2 regions of the Streptomyces auratus genome follow, and region 1 is predicted to be linked to the other one. Evidence: riboswitches for the same ligand, from Rfam matches in the RefSeq annotation. Region 1 holds a riboswitch; the other holds the start of a gene.

The links. A riboswitch is a leader RNA that binds a small molecule or an ion and turns the genes downstream of it on or off. The one in region 1 is predicted to bind cobalamin.
Region 2: another riboswitch for cobalamin. It lies ahead of metE (5-methyltetrahydropteroyltriglutamate--homocysteine S-methyltransferase); the one in region 1 lies ahead of BKA18_RS24275 (ribonucleoside-diphosphate reductase subunit alpha).

Annotation. Positions count from the first base shown of each region.
Region 1 is NZ_JBNGCB010000003.1:1,038,745-1,046,191, forward strand. It holds gene BKA18_RS24265 (transglycosylase domain-containing protein) at 1-538, opposite strand, end outside; gene BKA18_RS24270 (ribonucleotide-diphosphate reductase subunit beta) at 647-1,792, opposite strand; gene BKA18_RS24275 (ribonucleoside-diphosphate reductase subunit alpha) at 1,792-4,263, opposite strand; cobalamin riboswitch at 4,424-4,571, opposite strand; gene BKA18_RS24280 (Uma2 family endonuclease) at 4,702-5,289, shown strand; gene mctP (monocarboxylate uptake permease MctP) at 5,362-7,050, opposite strand; gene BKA18_RS24290 (DUF3311 domain-containing protein) at 7,047-7,307, opposite strand.
Region 2 is NZ_JBNGCB010000003.1:2,275,593-2,283,039, forward strand. It holds gene metE (5-methyltetrahydropteroyltriglutamate--homocysteine S-methyltransferase) at 1-1,184, opposite strand, end outside; cobalamin riboswitch at 1,344-1,560, opposite strand; gene BKA18_RS29685 (aldo/keto reductase) at 1,710-2,768, shown strand; gene BKA18_RS29690 (cupredoxin domain-containing protein) at 3,056-3,469, shown strand; gene BKA18_RS29695 (hypothetical protein) at 3,532-3,981, shown strand; gene BKA18_RS29700 (L,D-transpeptidase) at 4,027-5,208, opposite strand; gene BKA18_RS29705 (DUF6777 domain-containing protein) at 5,530-6,510, opposite strand; gene BKA18_RS29710 (streptophobe family protein) at 7,067-7,447, shown strand, end outside.

The DNA of each region.
Region 1 (7,447 bases):
CGCGAAGTATTTCCCGCTTCGACTTCTGGTTGCTCACCTTCAGCGCGATGACGAATTCCTTCACCTTGCGGGTGACCGTCTGGTCCTGCGAGAGATAGGTGTTCTTCACGAACTGCTGGGTGATGGTGGAGCCGCCCTGGGTGTCTCCGCCCGACACCATGGTGACCAGGGCCCGGCCGATGCCCTGGAGCGAAACTCCGGGGTCGCTGTAGAAGGTGGCGTTCTCCGCCGAGATCACGGAATTCTCGACGGAGTCGGGCACCTTGTCGAGGGTGACGTTCTGGCGGTTGACGGCACCCACGCTCACCATCTGGCTGCCGTCCGCCCAGTAATAGACGGTCGCCTCCTGGCCGGCGAGCGCATTCTCACTCGGTATGTCGACCTTTGCGTACACGAATGCTAAGAGTCCCGCCAGGCCGGCCACGCCGAGTGCGACGGCGCTCAGCCACTGTCTCCATGACGGCAGCCAACGGCGCAGACCTTTCCGTCCCTGACGCGGATAGTCGATGAACCGACGACGCCCCTTCGTGCCCTTCATGCCCGCTTAGATGTGGTGGCCACGCGTTCCGGTTGCCGAGGTAACAGAACGCTCACAAACGGCGGGTGGCCGGAGCGAAGGGGCGTCGCGGTCCGTCTTCGAGAACTTCTAGAAGTCGTCGTCGAAGGAGACCGAGCCCTCGACCGCGACCTGGTAGGCGGAGGCCCGGCGCTCGAAGAAGTTGGTCAGCTCCTGGACGTTCTGCAACTCCATGAAGGAGAACGGGTTCTCCGATCCGTAGACCGGCGCGAAGCCCAGCCGCTGCAGCCGCTGGTCGGCGACGCACTGGAGGTACTCGCGCATCGACGCGGTGTTCATGCCCGGCAGGCCGTCACCGCACAGGTCGCGCCCGAACTGCAGCTCGGCCTCGACGGCCTCCCTGAGCATCTCGGTGACCTGCTGCTCCAGCTTGTCGTCGAAGAGGTCCGGCTCCTCCTGGCGGACGGTGTCCACCACCGAGAACGCGAACTCCATGTGCATGGACTCGTCGCGGAAGACCCAGTTGGTGCCGGTGGCCAGCCCGTGCAGCAGACCGCGCGAGCGGAACCAGTACACGTATGCAAAGGCGCCGTAGAAGAACAGCCCCTCGATGCAGGCCGCGAAGCAGATCAGATTCAGCAGGAAGCGGCGCCGATCGGCCCGGGACTCCAGCCGGTCGATGCTCTCGACCGAGTCCATCCACTTGAAGCAGAACTCGGCCTTCTCCCGGATGGACGGGATGTTCTCCACCGCGGCGAAGGCGGCGGCGCGGTCGTCCGGGTCGGGCAGGTAGGTGTCCAGCAGCGTCAGATAGAACTGGACGTGCACCGCCTCCTCGAAGAGCTGACGGCTCAGGTACAGCCGCGCCTCGGGGGAGTTGATGTGCTTGTAGAGCGTCAGCACCAGGTTGTTGGCGACGATCGAGTCACCGGTCGCGAAGAACGCCACCAGCCGGCCGATCATGTGCTGCTCGCCCGGCGAGAGCTTGGCGAGATCGGCGATGTCGGAGTGGAGGTCGACCTCCTCCACGGTCCAGGTGTTCTTGATCGCGTCCCGGTAGCGGTCGTAGAACTCCGGGTACCGCATGGGACGCAGGGTCAGCTCGAAGCCCGGGTCCAGGAGGTTCTTGGTGCCGGTGGTGGCGGTGTGGGCGGCGGCCGCCGTGTTGGTCTCGGTGGGGCTTTCGGCGCGCAGCGCCGTCGTTGAGGGGATTGGGGTCTCCCCTGCTCGAACGGAGTTGAGAGCTTGGGGAAGGTCGGGCGACGGGTTGGGCATTACTGGCAGGCCTCGCAGGACTCGGGGTTTTCCAGGGAGCAGGCGACGGCCTCGGGGTCGGTGGCCTGCTGCGGGACGGGGGCACTCGCGGCGGCGGTGCCGCGCGCGGACTGGGCGATCCGGGTCGCCGGCCGGGAGCGCAGGTAGTACGTCGTCTTGATGCCGCGCTTCCAGGCGTAGGCGTACATCGAGCTGAGTTTGCCGATGGTCGGCGACGCCATGAAGAGGTTCAGCGACTGGCTCTGGTCCAGGTACGGCGTACGGGCCGCGGCCATGTCGATCAGGGCGCGCTGCGGGATCTCCCAGGCGGTGCGGTACAGCGCCCGGATCTCCTCGGGGATCCATGCGACGTCCTGCACCGAGCCGTTGGCCTCGCGCAGCGCGTCACGGGTCCGGGCGTCCCACAGGCCCAGCGCCTTGAGCTCCTCGATCAGATAGGCGTTGACCTGGAGGAACTCCCCGGACAGCGTCTCGCGCTTGAAGAGGTTGGAGACCTGCGGCTCGATGCACTCGTACACGCCCGCGATGGAGGCGATGGTCGCGGTCGGCGCGATCGCCAGCAGCAGGGAGTTGCGCATGCCGGTCAGGGCGATCCGGCTGCGCAGCGCCGCCCAGCGGTCGGCCCAGCGCGGCTCGGCGTTCGGGTAGTGGTCGGGGTGCAGCACCCCGCGGGCGGTGCGGGTCGCGGACCAGGCGGGGTGCGGGCCATGCCGCTCGGCGAGGTCGGCGGACGCCTCGTACGCGGCGAGCATGATCCGTTCGGAGATCCGGGTGGACAGCTCCTGCGCCTCGGGCGAGTCGAAGGGCAGCCGCAGCCGGAAGAAGACGTCCTGCAGGCCCATCAGGCCCAGACCGACCGGCCGCCAGCGGGAGTTGGAGGCCCCGGCCTGCTCGGTCGGGTAGAAGTTGATGTCCACGACGCGGTCGAGGAAGGTGACGGCGGTGCGGACCGTGGCGTCCAGCCGCTCCCAGTCCATCGCCTCCTCCCAGCCGCCGGCGTCGTTGCCGAGGTGGGCGGCGAGGTTCACCGACCCCAGGTTGCAGACCGCGGTCTCCCCGTCGTTCGTCACCTCCAGGATCTCGGTGCACAGGTTGGAGGAGTGCACGACCTGGCCGGGCTCGGCGGTCTGGTTGGCGGTGCGGTTGGCGGCGTCCTTGAACGTCATCCAGCCGTTGCCGGTCTGCGCCAGGGTGCGCATCATCCGGGAGTACAGCACCCGCGCCGGGATCTGCTTGACGGCTCGGCCCTCGGCCTCGGCCCGGCGGTACGCGGCGTCGAACTGCTCGCCCCACAGGTCCACCAGCTCCGGTGCGTCCGAAGGGGAGAACAGCGACCAGTCGGCGTCCGCCTCGACCCGGCGCATGAACTCGTCCGGGATCCAGTGCGCGATGTTCAGGTTGTGGGTACGGCGGGCCTCCTCACCGGTGTTGTCACGCAGCTCCAGGAACTCCTCGAGGTCCGCGTGCCAGGTCTCCAGGTAGACACAGGCGGCGCCCTTGCGCCGGCCGCCCTGGTTCACGGCCGCGACCGAGGCGTCCAGCGTGCGCAGGAACGGCACGATGCCGTTGGAGTGCCCGTTGGTGCCGCGGATCAGCGAACCCCGGGCGCGGATGCGGGAGTACGAGAGGCCGATGCCGCCGGCGTGCTTGGACAGCCGCGCCACCTGGTGGTACCGGTCGTAGATCGAGTCCAGCTCGTCCAGCGGGGAGTCCAGCAGGTAGCAGGACGACATCTGCGGGTGGCGGGTGCCGGAGTTGAAGAGGGTGGGCGAGGAGGGGAGGTAGGACAGCGAGCTGGTGAGGCGGTAGAGCTCGGTGACGTCGTCCAGCGCGCGCTCGGTGCCCTCTTCGGAATCCGCGGTCTCCGCGAGGCCGCAGGCCACCCGCAGCAGGAAGTGCTGGGGGGTCTCGATGACCTGACGGGTGGTGGGGTGGCGCAGCAGGTAGCGCGAGTGCAGGGTGCGCAGCCCGAAGTAGCCGAAGCGGTCGTCGGCGCCGTCGGCCAGAGCCCGCTCGACCAGCGCGTCCAGGCGGGCCGCGTGGGTCCGTACGAACTCCGCGGTCTCGTCGGCGATCAGGCCCTCGCGGTGACCGGTCGCGACCGAGGCGGAGAACGAGACGGCGCCCTGGCCGGCGGCCTCCTCGGCGATGGCGAGGGTGAGCAGCCGCGCGGCGAGCTTGGAGTACTGCGGCTCGTCACCGATCAGACCGGCCGCGGCATCGGTGGCCAGCGACCGCAGTTCGGCCCCGCCTGCGCCCTCGTACCGGCCGCGCAGGGCGGCGGCGGCCACCTTGCCGGGGTCGGTCGCGGTCAGGTCCTCGGTCAGTTCGGTCAGGGTGCGCAGCAGGGCGACACCCGGGCCGTCCTCGCCCGGGCCGCCGTCGGCGGCACCGGCGGCACCGGCAGACGCGGCCACCGCAGGCGGCACGACCTCGGCGTCTGACGCGGGCTCCGTTGGCGCGATGGTCACGTGATGCTCTCCCTCACTCGGCGGGGGCCGCGAGGGCGGGCACGACGGGCGCACGCGGGCATGCGGCACCCCGACACGGTCAGGAGTGCGCGGGCTCACCACGCGGCGTCCACCGGCCCAGCCCTCGGGGCCCGGACGTATCGACGTCCACACCCATGGCGGTGCGGTCGTACTGTCGGCAGGTCTTCGGACTCCGGGCGCGCGTCGGGGCCGGTTTCCGGCCGGGGAAGCGCGCCTTGACACCGTTGCGGGACAGTTCCGGATTCGCACCGGATTCCCCTGCGGCGACAGCGAGGACGAGCATACATGTGGTGGTGGGCCGTCAGGCGCACCCCCATATCTAGTGTGTCGTGAGTGATCACACGGTGTCTGTCAGTGGTCTCGGCTATGGTCGGTGGCAGTTCTCTGCTCCGTCCCGTGGAAGAAGGAGAAGGCCTCATGACCGCGCTCGCCGACCGGCCGCACATCATGGAGACCGAGCATTTCGAAGAGGCCGCCCGGATACTCGCCCGCCTGGAAGAAGGCGCGCGGTTGGAACTCATCGACGGGAAGGTCAAGAGCAAGCCCATGCCGGACGGGGATCACGGTCGGATCATTCAGTGGTTGCTCCGCATCTGCATTCAGCACAGGCCGGAGCTCTTCCTCGATCCTGGCCAGGGCCTGAAGGCGGAGACGTACCGAAAGGGCCGCCTCCGTCCGGACGCCTCGCTCGTGCCGTGTGATGCCTTCGTGGGCCAGGGGGAATGGGCAGACCCCGACCCGGTGCTCATGGTCGTCGAAGTCACCTCGCATGACTCGGATACCGACCAGCGCGACCGAGTGGAGAAGCCCCGTGCGTACGCACAAACCGGTATCCCGCTCTACCTGTTGATCGACCGCCAGGCTTGCCAGATGGTCGTCTACAGCGAACCCGATGACGGTCGCTACGAGACGGTCCATACCGTGTCGTTCGGCAAGTCGCTCCACCTCCCCGACCCCGTCGGCATCACGCTCGAAACCGAGCAGCTGAAGGACTGGGTGAACTGACCCGCGCGCGGCAACGGGCCGCCGCTTCCCCGAAGGAACGCGGCGGCCCGATGCCGAAGGACGGCCGGTGGCTCAGTGGCCGGCCGGAGCCTTCTCGGTGGCCGGCGGCAGCTCGACCACGACGCCCGCGTCGCCCGCGTCCGCCGTGTAGTCCGCGGGGCTGGTCTCGTCGGTGCCCTCGGGAGCGTTGACGGCCTTCAGGACGACGGTCAGCACGACCGACACCACGACGTTCAGGACGAAGGCGGTCAGACCGATGTAGCCGATCTCACCGATGCCGGGGATCTCCTTGCTGGAGCCGCCGAAGTGCGCCTGGGTCGGGCTGGCCACGCCGTACGCCGCGAGCGTGCCGTAGAGCATGCCGACCGCCCAGCCGGCCAGCAGCGCCCAGCGGTGGAACCAGCGGGTGAACAGGCCGCCGACCAGCGACGGCATGGTCTGCAGGATCCAGATCCCGCCCAGCAGCTGGAAGTTGATGGCGACGGTCTTGTCCATGGTGAGGACGAAGACCAGCGCGCCGACCTTCACCAGCAGCGAGACGAGCTTGGCGACCTTGTGCTCCTGCGCGGGCGTGGCGTCCGGCTTGAGGAAGTCCTTGTAGACGTTGCGGGTGAAGAGGTTGGCCGCGGCGATCGACATGATGGCCGCGGGCACCAGCGCGCCGATGCCGATCGCGGCGAACGCGACGCCGGTGAACCAGCTCGGGAACATGTCCTCGAAGAGCTGCGGGATGGCCAGCTGGGGGTTGCCCTGGATGTCCGTGCCGGCCTTGATCGCCATGAAGCCCAGCAGCGCCAGCAGCCCCAGCATCAGGGAGTAGAGCGGCAGGATGGTGGTGTTGCGGCGGATCACATTGCGGCTGCGCGAGGACAGCGTCGCCGTGATCGAGTGCGGGTACATGAAGAGCGCCAGCGCCGAGCCGAGCGCCAGAGTGGCATACGCCCACTGGGCGTTGGGCCCGCTGGTCAGCTCGCCGCGCGGCTTGCCGGGGACGGGTCCCGGCTGGGACAGCGCCTTGCCGGCCGAGTGGAAGATCGCGTCGAAGCCGCCCAGCTTGATCGGGATGTAGATGATGGCCACGGCGATGACGAGATAGATCAGCCCGTCCTTGACGAACGCGATCAGAGCCGGCGCCCGCAGCCCCGAGGAGTAGGTGTATGCGGCCAGGACGGCGAACGCGATCAGCAGCGGCAGGTCCTTGACGAACCAGTTGGTGTGCTCGCCGCCCCCGATCCCCAGCACGTCCAGGACGGCCTGGATGCCGACCAGTTGCAGCGCGATGTACGGCATCGTGGCGAGGATGCCGGTGAGCGCCACGGCCAGCGACAGGCCCTTGGAGCCGAAGCGGCCGCGCACGAAGTCGGAGGTGGTGACGTAGCCGTGCTTGTGCGAGACCGACCACAGGCGCGGGAGGAAGGTGAAGATGAGGGGGTAGACCAGGATCGTGTACGGCACGGCGAAGAAGCCGGCCGCGCCCGCCGCGTAGATCGCCGCCGGAACGGCCACGAAGGTGTACGCCGTATAGAGGTCGCCGCCGAGCAGGAACCACGTCACCCAGGTGCCGAAGCTGCGGCCGCCCAGCCCCCATTCGTCGAGGTTGGCGGACTCCTCGGCCTTGCGCCAGCGGGCGGCCAGGAACCCCATGACCGTCACGGCGAGGAAGAAGAAGATGAAGACGGCGAGCGCCACGCCGTTGACGCCCTTGGTCGCGGAGGCGGCCAGCACGGCGGAGGTCTCCGGTGCGGTCGTGGTCAGGCTCATTCCGACCCACCGCCCTTGCGTGCCCGCTGCTCACGCTGCACGAGCTTGTACGCGATCATGGTGAGCACGGTCGAGATCAGCACCCACGCCATCTGGTACCAGTAGAAGAACGGGATCCCGATGAGCGTCGGCTCGATCCGGGCGTACGAGCTCACCCACAGCATGGCGACGAACGGAGCGATCAGGCAGATCCCGGCGATCACCCGTGTGGGCGTGACCACCTGTCTGCGATCCGGCGATACAGCTGACTGCGTCATGACCGTTGCTCCGTCCCCTGGGTCTCCTGCGTAATCGGCTGGAAATCTATGGCAGGAGCGTGGCGCGCGTCACTACCCGTCCGCATATCGGTATCAAGACTCCACCTTGCTGCAGGTCCGCGGGGGTTGCGGCGGCCGGG
Region 2 (7,447 bases), 1.2 Mb from region 1:
GACGCCAGGTCCGCCCGGTTGGCGGCGAGTTCGGCGGCGATCGCGCCGGTGCCCCGGCTCAGACCCCGCGCCAGCGTCACGACCTCGGCGGTCTTCTGTCGCGCGAAGGCCAGCCAGCGGGCGATCTGCGGGTCGATCTCCCGCTCCATACCGACGTCCAGCGGAACGTGCAGCAGCGAGCAGGACGACGACACATCGACCCGCTCGGCCAGACCGAGCAGCGTCCCCAGGGTGGCCAGCGACTGCTCGAAGTCGTTGAGCCACACATTGCGGCCGTCGACGACCCCGGCGACCAGCCGCTTGCCGGGCAGTCCGCCGGCCGCCGCGAGATCGGCGAGGTTGGCGGCCGCGGCGCCGGTGAAGTCCAGCGCCAGGCCCTCGACGGGCGCCTTGGCCAGCACCGGCAGCGCCTCGCCCAGCCGGTCGAAGTACGAGGCGACCAGCAATTGCGGGCGGTCGGTGAGCGCACCGAGGCCGCGGTAGGCGCGGGCCGCGGCGTCGAGTTCGGCGGGGGAGCGGTCCTGCACCAGGGCCGGTTCGTCCAGCTGCACCCAGCGGGCGCCGGCCGCCCGCAGGTCGGCGAGCACCTCGGCGTAGACGGGCAGCAGCCGGTCCAGCAGCGTCAGCGGGTCGAAGCCGGCCGCGACACCGGGCGCGGGCTTGGCCAGCAGAAGGTAGCTGACCGGACCGAGCAGCACCGGGCGGGCGGTGAGGCCGAGCGCGAGCGCCTCCCGCAGTTCGGTCACCTGCTTGCCGGAGTCCGCGGCGAAGATCGTGTCCGGGCCCAACTCCGGGACCAGATAGTGGTAGTTGGTGTCGAACCACTTGGTCATCTCCAGCGGCGCCACGTCCTGGGTGCCGCGGGCCATCGCGAAGTAGCCGTCCAGCGGGTCGGCGGCCACCGCCGCGCGGTGCCGGGCCGGGATCGCCCCCACCATCACCGTGGTGTCCAGGACGTGGTCGTAGTACGAGAAGTCGCCGGTCGGCACCTCGTGGACACCGGCCTCGGCCAGCTGCTGCCAGGTGGCACGGCGCAGTGCGGCGGCGGTGCTTTCGAGGGCGTCGGCGCTGACGTGGCCCTTCCAGTAGCCTTCGACGGCCTTCTTCAGTTCGCGGTGCGGTCCCTGACGGGGGTAGCCGTGCACGGTGGCGCGGGCGGCCGCGGCGGCGGATGTGCTGGTCACGGAACTCTCCTTCGCGAGTATGACTCCATGGACCCCGGGACGGGTCGAGAGCGCGAAGGGACGGCGAACCGGGCGGGCAGCGGCGCCAACTGGCCGTCCGTGCCCGCCTGAGGTGTCCGCCGACCTGCCCTCGAGGTCACCGAGATCGCCCCGTGCACCGGTCGCACGGGGGCACTGGCAGGTCTTCGGACTCGTGGGCACATCCGCCTGGGCGGACATCTACTGGCCGTCGCTTCCCAGACCCGGCCGGGCCCAGTGCGTATGACGGCGGTCGTTCCCACTCACCGCTGCGGGGCAGTCCCGGAATTCCACCGGGTTCCCTCTTGCGACGCGTCTGCCTGGCGGGCAGGGCGAACCAGTTGCACCCGCCACCCTAGGCGCTGCCGCCCCGATCGGACACCGGCTCCCGGACTCCGGCGCGTGACATGGGCCACCGGCCCGCCGCTGTGCTTTGCCCTGGAGCGCACTCCAGCTCCTAGCGTGGGCGCAGGACCTGACCACCCGTCGCTGAACGAAGGGGACATCGTGCGCTACACACTGTTCGGCAGGACCGGCCTGCGGGTGAGCGAGCTGAGCCTGGGGACCATGACGATCGGCGGCGACCCGGGCTGGGGCACCGACAAGGACACCAGCAGCCGGATCCTGGACGCCTATGCGGACGCGGGCGGCAACTTCATCGACACCGCCAACAACTACACCGACGGCTCCTCGGAGCGGATCCTGGGGGAGCTGCTCGAAGGCCGCCGGGACAGCTTCGTGCTGGCCACCAAATACACCTGCGCGACCCGCCAGGGCGAGGTGAACGCCGCGGGCAACCACCGCAAGAACCTGGTCCGTTCGGTGGAGGCCAGTCTGGAGCGGCTGCGCACCGACCACGTCGATGTGTTGTGGGTGCACGCACGGGACCACTTCACGCCCGTGGAGGAGGTCATGCGGGCGCTCGACGACATGGTGCGGTCGGGCAAGGTGCTCCACGTCGGCGTCTCCGACTGGCCGGCCTGGGAGATCGCTCAGGCCAACACCCTCGCCGAGCTGCGCGGCTGGACCGCGTTCGCGGGCTCGCAGCTGCGCTACAACCTGCTGGAGCGGACGCCGGAGCGGGAACTGCTGCCGCAGGCCCGCGCCTTCGATCTGGCCGTGCTGGCCTGGGCACCGCTCGCGGCCGGCAGGCTCACCGGCAAGTACCGCCGCGGCGAGACCGGCCGGCTGGACGGCAACGCCGCCGACGACGCCCGAGACCACCAGGCGGAGGAGACCATCACCGCGGTGCTGGAGGTCGCCGAGCAGGGCGGCTGGAGCCCGGCGCAGGTGGCGCTGGCGTGGCTGCGCAGCCGGCCCGGCACCGTCATCCCGATCATCGGCGCCACCAAGGAGAGCCAGCTCCGCGACAATCTCGGCGCGGTCGAGGTCACGCTCGACGCCGATGCGCTGGCCCGGCTCGACCGGACCAGCGCGGTGTCCCTCGGCTTCCCGCACGACTTCCTGCGGGAGCCGCGGGTCGTCGAGAACGTCTACGGCGACCGCTGGGGCCGGATCGAGGACCGGCGGTCCACCTATCGTCGGACGATCGGCGGGATCGGGTGACGGGAGGCGGGACCCGCTGACCGACCGGCGGGATCGGGTGACGGGAGGCGGGACCTGCTGACCGACCGGCGGGTCCACTGACCGGCCGCCCGCCGCCGTCGATCCCCGCCCCCCCCGCCGCCGGCCCCCGGCGGGGGCGGCCGCCCCCCCCGCTCGCTCGCCCGGCAGATGCCCGATTACGCCGAACGCCGCCGCCCGGATGGCCGGGCGGCGGCGTCTGCTGTCTATTGAGTCAGGAGGTGGCCCGCCCGGGGCCGGAGCGGACGGACCGAGGAGAAGGACGCCCGATGAGGAGAACCGCCGGCCCGGCCGTCGCCGTGGCCACCGTCGCGCTGTGTGCCATGGGCCTCGGCGGCTGTACGAACACCGGCGAGGGCACCGCCCCGGCCCGGTCCCGCACCCCCACCGCGGCGACGGTGACCGCGGGGCCGACCAGCGCGGCCCCGGCCGCCGCCCGCCTGACCATCAAGGACTTCACCTTCAAGCCGGCCGCGCTGTCCGTACGGCCCGGCGGCACGGTCACCGTGGTCAACGAGGACTCCACCACCCACACCGTGACGGCCACCGGCCCCAAGGCCTTCGACACCGGCAGCATCGGGCCGGGCCGGACTGTCACCTTCAAGGCTCCGGGCAAGGCCGGCAGCTACCCCTTCATCTGCACGATCCACCCGTACATGAAGGGCGCGCTCACCGTCCGCTGACCGCCTGACCGCCTGACCGCCTGACCGCCTGACCGCCGCTCACCATGAGGCTGGGAGATGCCGTGGCACCAGACAGCTCCGTACCGGAGCGCGGGCGGGCCCGCCGGGTCCCCCGCGGCATCGCGCGGGTGCTCGCGGCGGCCGGGCTGGCCGTGGACGCCGCCGTCCATGCCCGGGTCGCCGCGCAGTACGACGCGGTCACCGCGACCATCGGCCAGGGCACGCTCTTCCGCGTCGAGGCCGTCCTCGCCGCAATCGCCGCCCTGCTGGTGCTGGTCTGGCGCCGTCCGGCGGCCGACATCTTCGCCTGGCTGGTCGCCACGGGCGGCCTCGCGCTGCTGCTCCTGTACACCTACGTGGACGTCGGCACACTGGGGCCGGTGCCGAACATGTACGAACGGGCCTGGACCGGCGACAAGAAGATCGCCGCCCTCGCCCAGGCCGTCGCCGTCCTGGCCACCGTCTTCCTGCTGTCCACCCGCGCCCGGCCGCCGGGCAGACACCGCAGATGAGCCTGCGCCGCCCGGGTCAGTGCCGAGTCGGGGCTGCCGCCCGGGTCAGTGCTTGAGCGCGCTGCGCTGCTGCCACTGCTGCCAGCTCTCCTGCCAGACCTCCAGGCCGTTGCCGACATCGGTCTTGTCGGTGTTGCTGGTGCCCTTCACCTCGACCGTGGAGCCGATCGGGAGGAAGTCGTAGGCCTTCTTGGCGTCCGAGGTGGTCATGCCGAAGCAGCCGTGGCTGTTGTTCTCCACGCCGATCGACTTGTTCCACGGGGCGGAGTGCAGGAACGTCCCGGACGCGGTGAGGTGGGTGACCCACTTGGAGTCCAGCATCCACTTGTCGCCGTACCCGATGGTGGCGGAGTCCATCGTCTCGGCCGCGTTCTTGCTGCGTACGGTGTGCACCCCGCCGCGGGTCGGGGCCTCCGGGGAGCCCGCGGAGCCGCGGATGGTGCCGACGTTCTTGCCGTTGTCGTACATCGTCATGGTGTGCGACGGGACATCGATGACGGCCTTGTGGTCGCTGCCGATGGTGAATCCGAAGTTGTAGTCCCGGGCGAACCAGCCGCCGTCCGTGCCGGAGTTGATCCCGGACAGCGCGCCCTTCACGGAGACCTTGGTGCCGGTCGGCCAGTAGTCCTTGGGGCGCCAGTCGATCCGGTCCTTGCCGGAGTAGTCCTTGACCCAGCCCCAGGCACCCTGGACCTTCGGCTGCGTGGAGACCGTCAGCGCCTTCTCGATCTCGGCGCGCCGGTCCTTGGCTATCGGGTGGTCGAACAGGATCGAGACCGGCATTCCGCTGCCCACGGTCTGGCCGCCGCCCGGGGTGTTGGTGAGCTTGTTGACCTTGTCGGCCTGCTGCGTGGTGAAGTCCGAGGTGCCGGAGGATTCCTTGCCCTTGGCCGACTTCGCCTTCGTGTGCACGGTGTAGGTGGTCTGCGGCGCGACCTTGCCGTCCGAGGTCCATGACGTGCCGTCACCGGCGAGCCGTCCGGCGACCTTGTCGCCCTTGTCGGTCTTGACCTCGACGGAGGTGAGCTTTCCGCCGTCGGCCCGCACGGATATCCGCGAGCCGAGCTTGGCCGACTTGGTTCCGGCGGCCGGGGTGACGGTCACCTTGGTCGCCGGCTCGTCCGCCTTCGACGCGTCCGTACCCGGCCCGCACGCGCTCAACAGTGCGGCCGCCGCGGTCAGGGCGGGTATCAACCGGGCAGAGTGGCGGCGTGATGCGGCGTGCACGGGGGTCCCTCCAAAGCAGAACAGCTGACAGTGGCGGAGCCCGGCCCTGAGGGGTCACGTTCAGGGCTGTCGATGCACCCGCCGCATATGCAGAGGGTGTGTCTGCCGAGATGGTTGCCTCGTGCACCGATTCATGAGGACACAGTTCGATATCGGGGCTGTTGGGTAGTCGGCGGTGGCCGGCCACGGACGGTGGCCGGCCTCGGTCGCATGGCGGCCGGCCATGGGCACATGGCTGCGCCCCTGTTGCCCGCGGCCCCGCCGCGGGCAACAGGGGCGGACAGGGGCAGCCGGTCGGGAAGCGTCAGCGGGCCGGAAGCGTCAGCTGGAGGGCGGTGTGCCGCCCCCGCCGCTGCCCGGTGTTCCCGTACCGCCGCCCTGCACCCCTTCGCTCGGCGTCCCCCCGCCGGTGGTCCCACCGCCCGGACCGGTCTCCCCTCCCGTCGACGAGGGCGTCCCGCCGGTGGTGTTGCTGCCTCCCGTGGTCCCCGGCGGCTGCCCGGTGGTCTCGCCGGTGCTCGTACCCGGGGAGCCGGTGGTCCCGGAGGACGTCTCGCCGGACGACGGGGATTCGTTCGGCGGCGGCTGGGAGGAGGAGGGTCCACTGGGGGTCTCGGACGGCGGGGAGGTCGGGCTGTCGGCGGTGCCGGTGGTTCCCTGGGGGCGCGTGAACCAGGTGCCCGTCTTCGGGTTGCGCAGCGTGAATTCCTTGATCTTGGACTTCGCGGGCTTGACGACGACCACGTTCGAGGACCGGTATCCGGGCCACTTCGTGCCGACCGTCTTCACGCTTCCCTGGAGGGCCTTCGGCTGCGTCAGCGGGTTGCCGCACTTGCAGCGCACCCGCGGCACGCCGTACGCGTCGACCATGACCGCGGTGCCGGCCTGCAGGACCGACTGGAATTCGGTGGTCCTGCCGTCCTTGTAGCCGTGGTTGGTGACCCGGGTGTCATAGGCCAGCTGTACGGGCGTCAGCGACCGCAGATAGCGCGGGACATCGCCCGGGGTGACGCCCACGACGCCGGCGAACGCCTGGTTCTTCGCGGGGGCGCCGGTGAGGTAGCTGATCTGCTTCTCGACGTCGCAGCTCGCGCTGTTCTCGGTCCCGCCGTAGAGGCCGGGGGTCGCGCCCGAGAATTCGCTGTTGGAGCCGCTGGACTGCTTGGGCGTGGCGGACGTGGTCGGGGTGGACTCGTTCGCCGACGACTCGGTGACCGGGTTCGGGCCGGTCGAGGCGGCCGGCTCGGCGAACACCTCGCTCGTGGTGCCGCTCGGCCGGGTGAGCACGATGGTGATGATCACGGCCGCGACCACGACCGCGGCGATGATCGCGACCCGCGGTGCGGACCGCCACCAGGGCCTGCCGCCCCCGGCTCCGCCGCCCCCGCCGCCTCCGCCCCCGCCGCGTCCGCCGGGGCCACCCGGGCCGCTGGGTCCGCCCGGGCGGGGGGCGGTTACCGGCGTGGTGGGCTCCTCCGGCCGCGCTCCTGGTTGCGGAGCCACCTGTGTGGGCTCGTGCGGGTGGCCGGAGAGCGGACCCGACGGCGGTCCTGTCGGGTGACTGTCCGGCGGCGGTGAAGAAGTCACGGGTGGCCCTTCCGACGCGTGTGGGCCATCCGGCTATGCGAATTTTGCCCGTGTTTGTCGATGTCAAGGCCATTGTGTGCCCGGGTTCGGTACGGTCCGCAAGCGGGGCGGTACACAGGGTGCTTACGGTGGTGGGGACAGCCGTCCATGCGGGCACGGCACCGCGCTGCGCGTCCCCCGGCGGAGCGCCATGGCCCCGTGCGCAGCAGCTTGCAGGCGGTCCATCAGGCGGATCGCCTGCAAGGGCGGTCCCGTACCGGCAGGAGAGAGCGTGAGCCAGCTGCGAGGCCCCACGTCGGCCGGTCCCCCCGGCCCGGTAGCCGTCCACGGCGCCCCGCCCGAGGTACGGGCCTGGGCACACGCGCTCGGGACGGCCGTGGCGGGCATCGTCACGATGATCGTGATCGCCACGCTCGGCCTGTGGGCGGCCGGCGCCGCGGACCTCCCCGGCGGGGCCTTCCCCTCGGTGGTCGCGGCCACCGTGGTGGTCGCCGCCGGCGGCTCGGTGGGCCTGTCCGGTGACGCCGGAGTGCTCGCCCAGGCCCACGCGAACCTCGACGCCGTACCGCTGTCGGTCACGCTCGCCGGTGCGCTGGTGACCGCCGCCGTCTTCCTGCTGCCGCTGCGCCACCGGGCGGTGGCCGGCACCGGG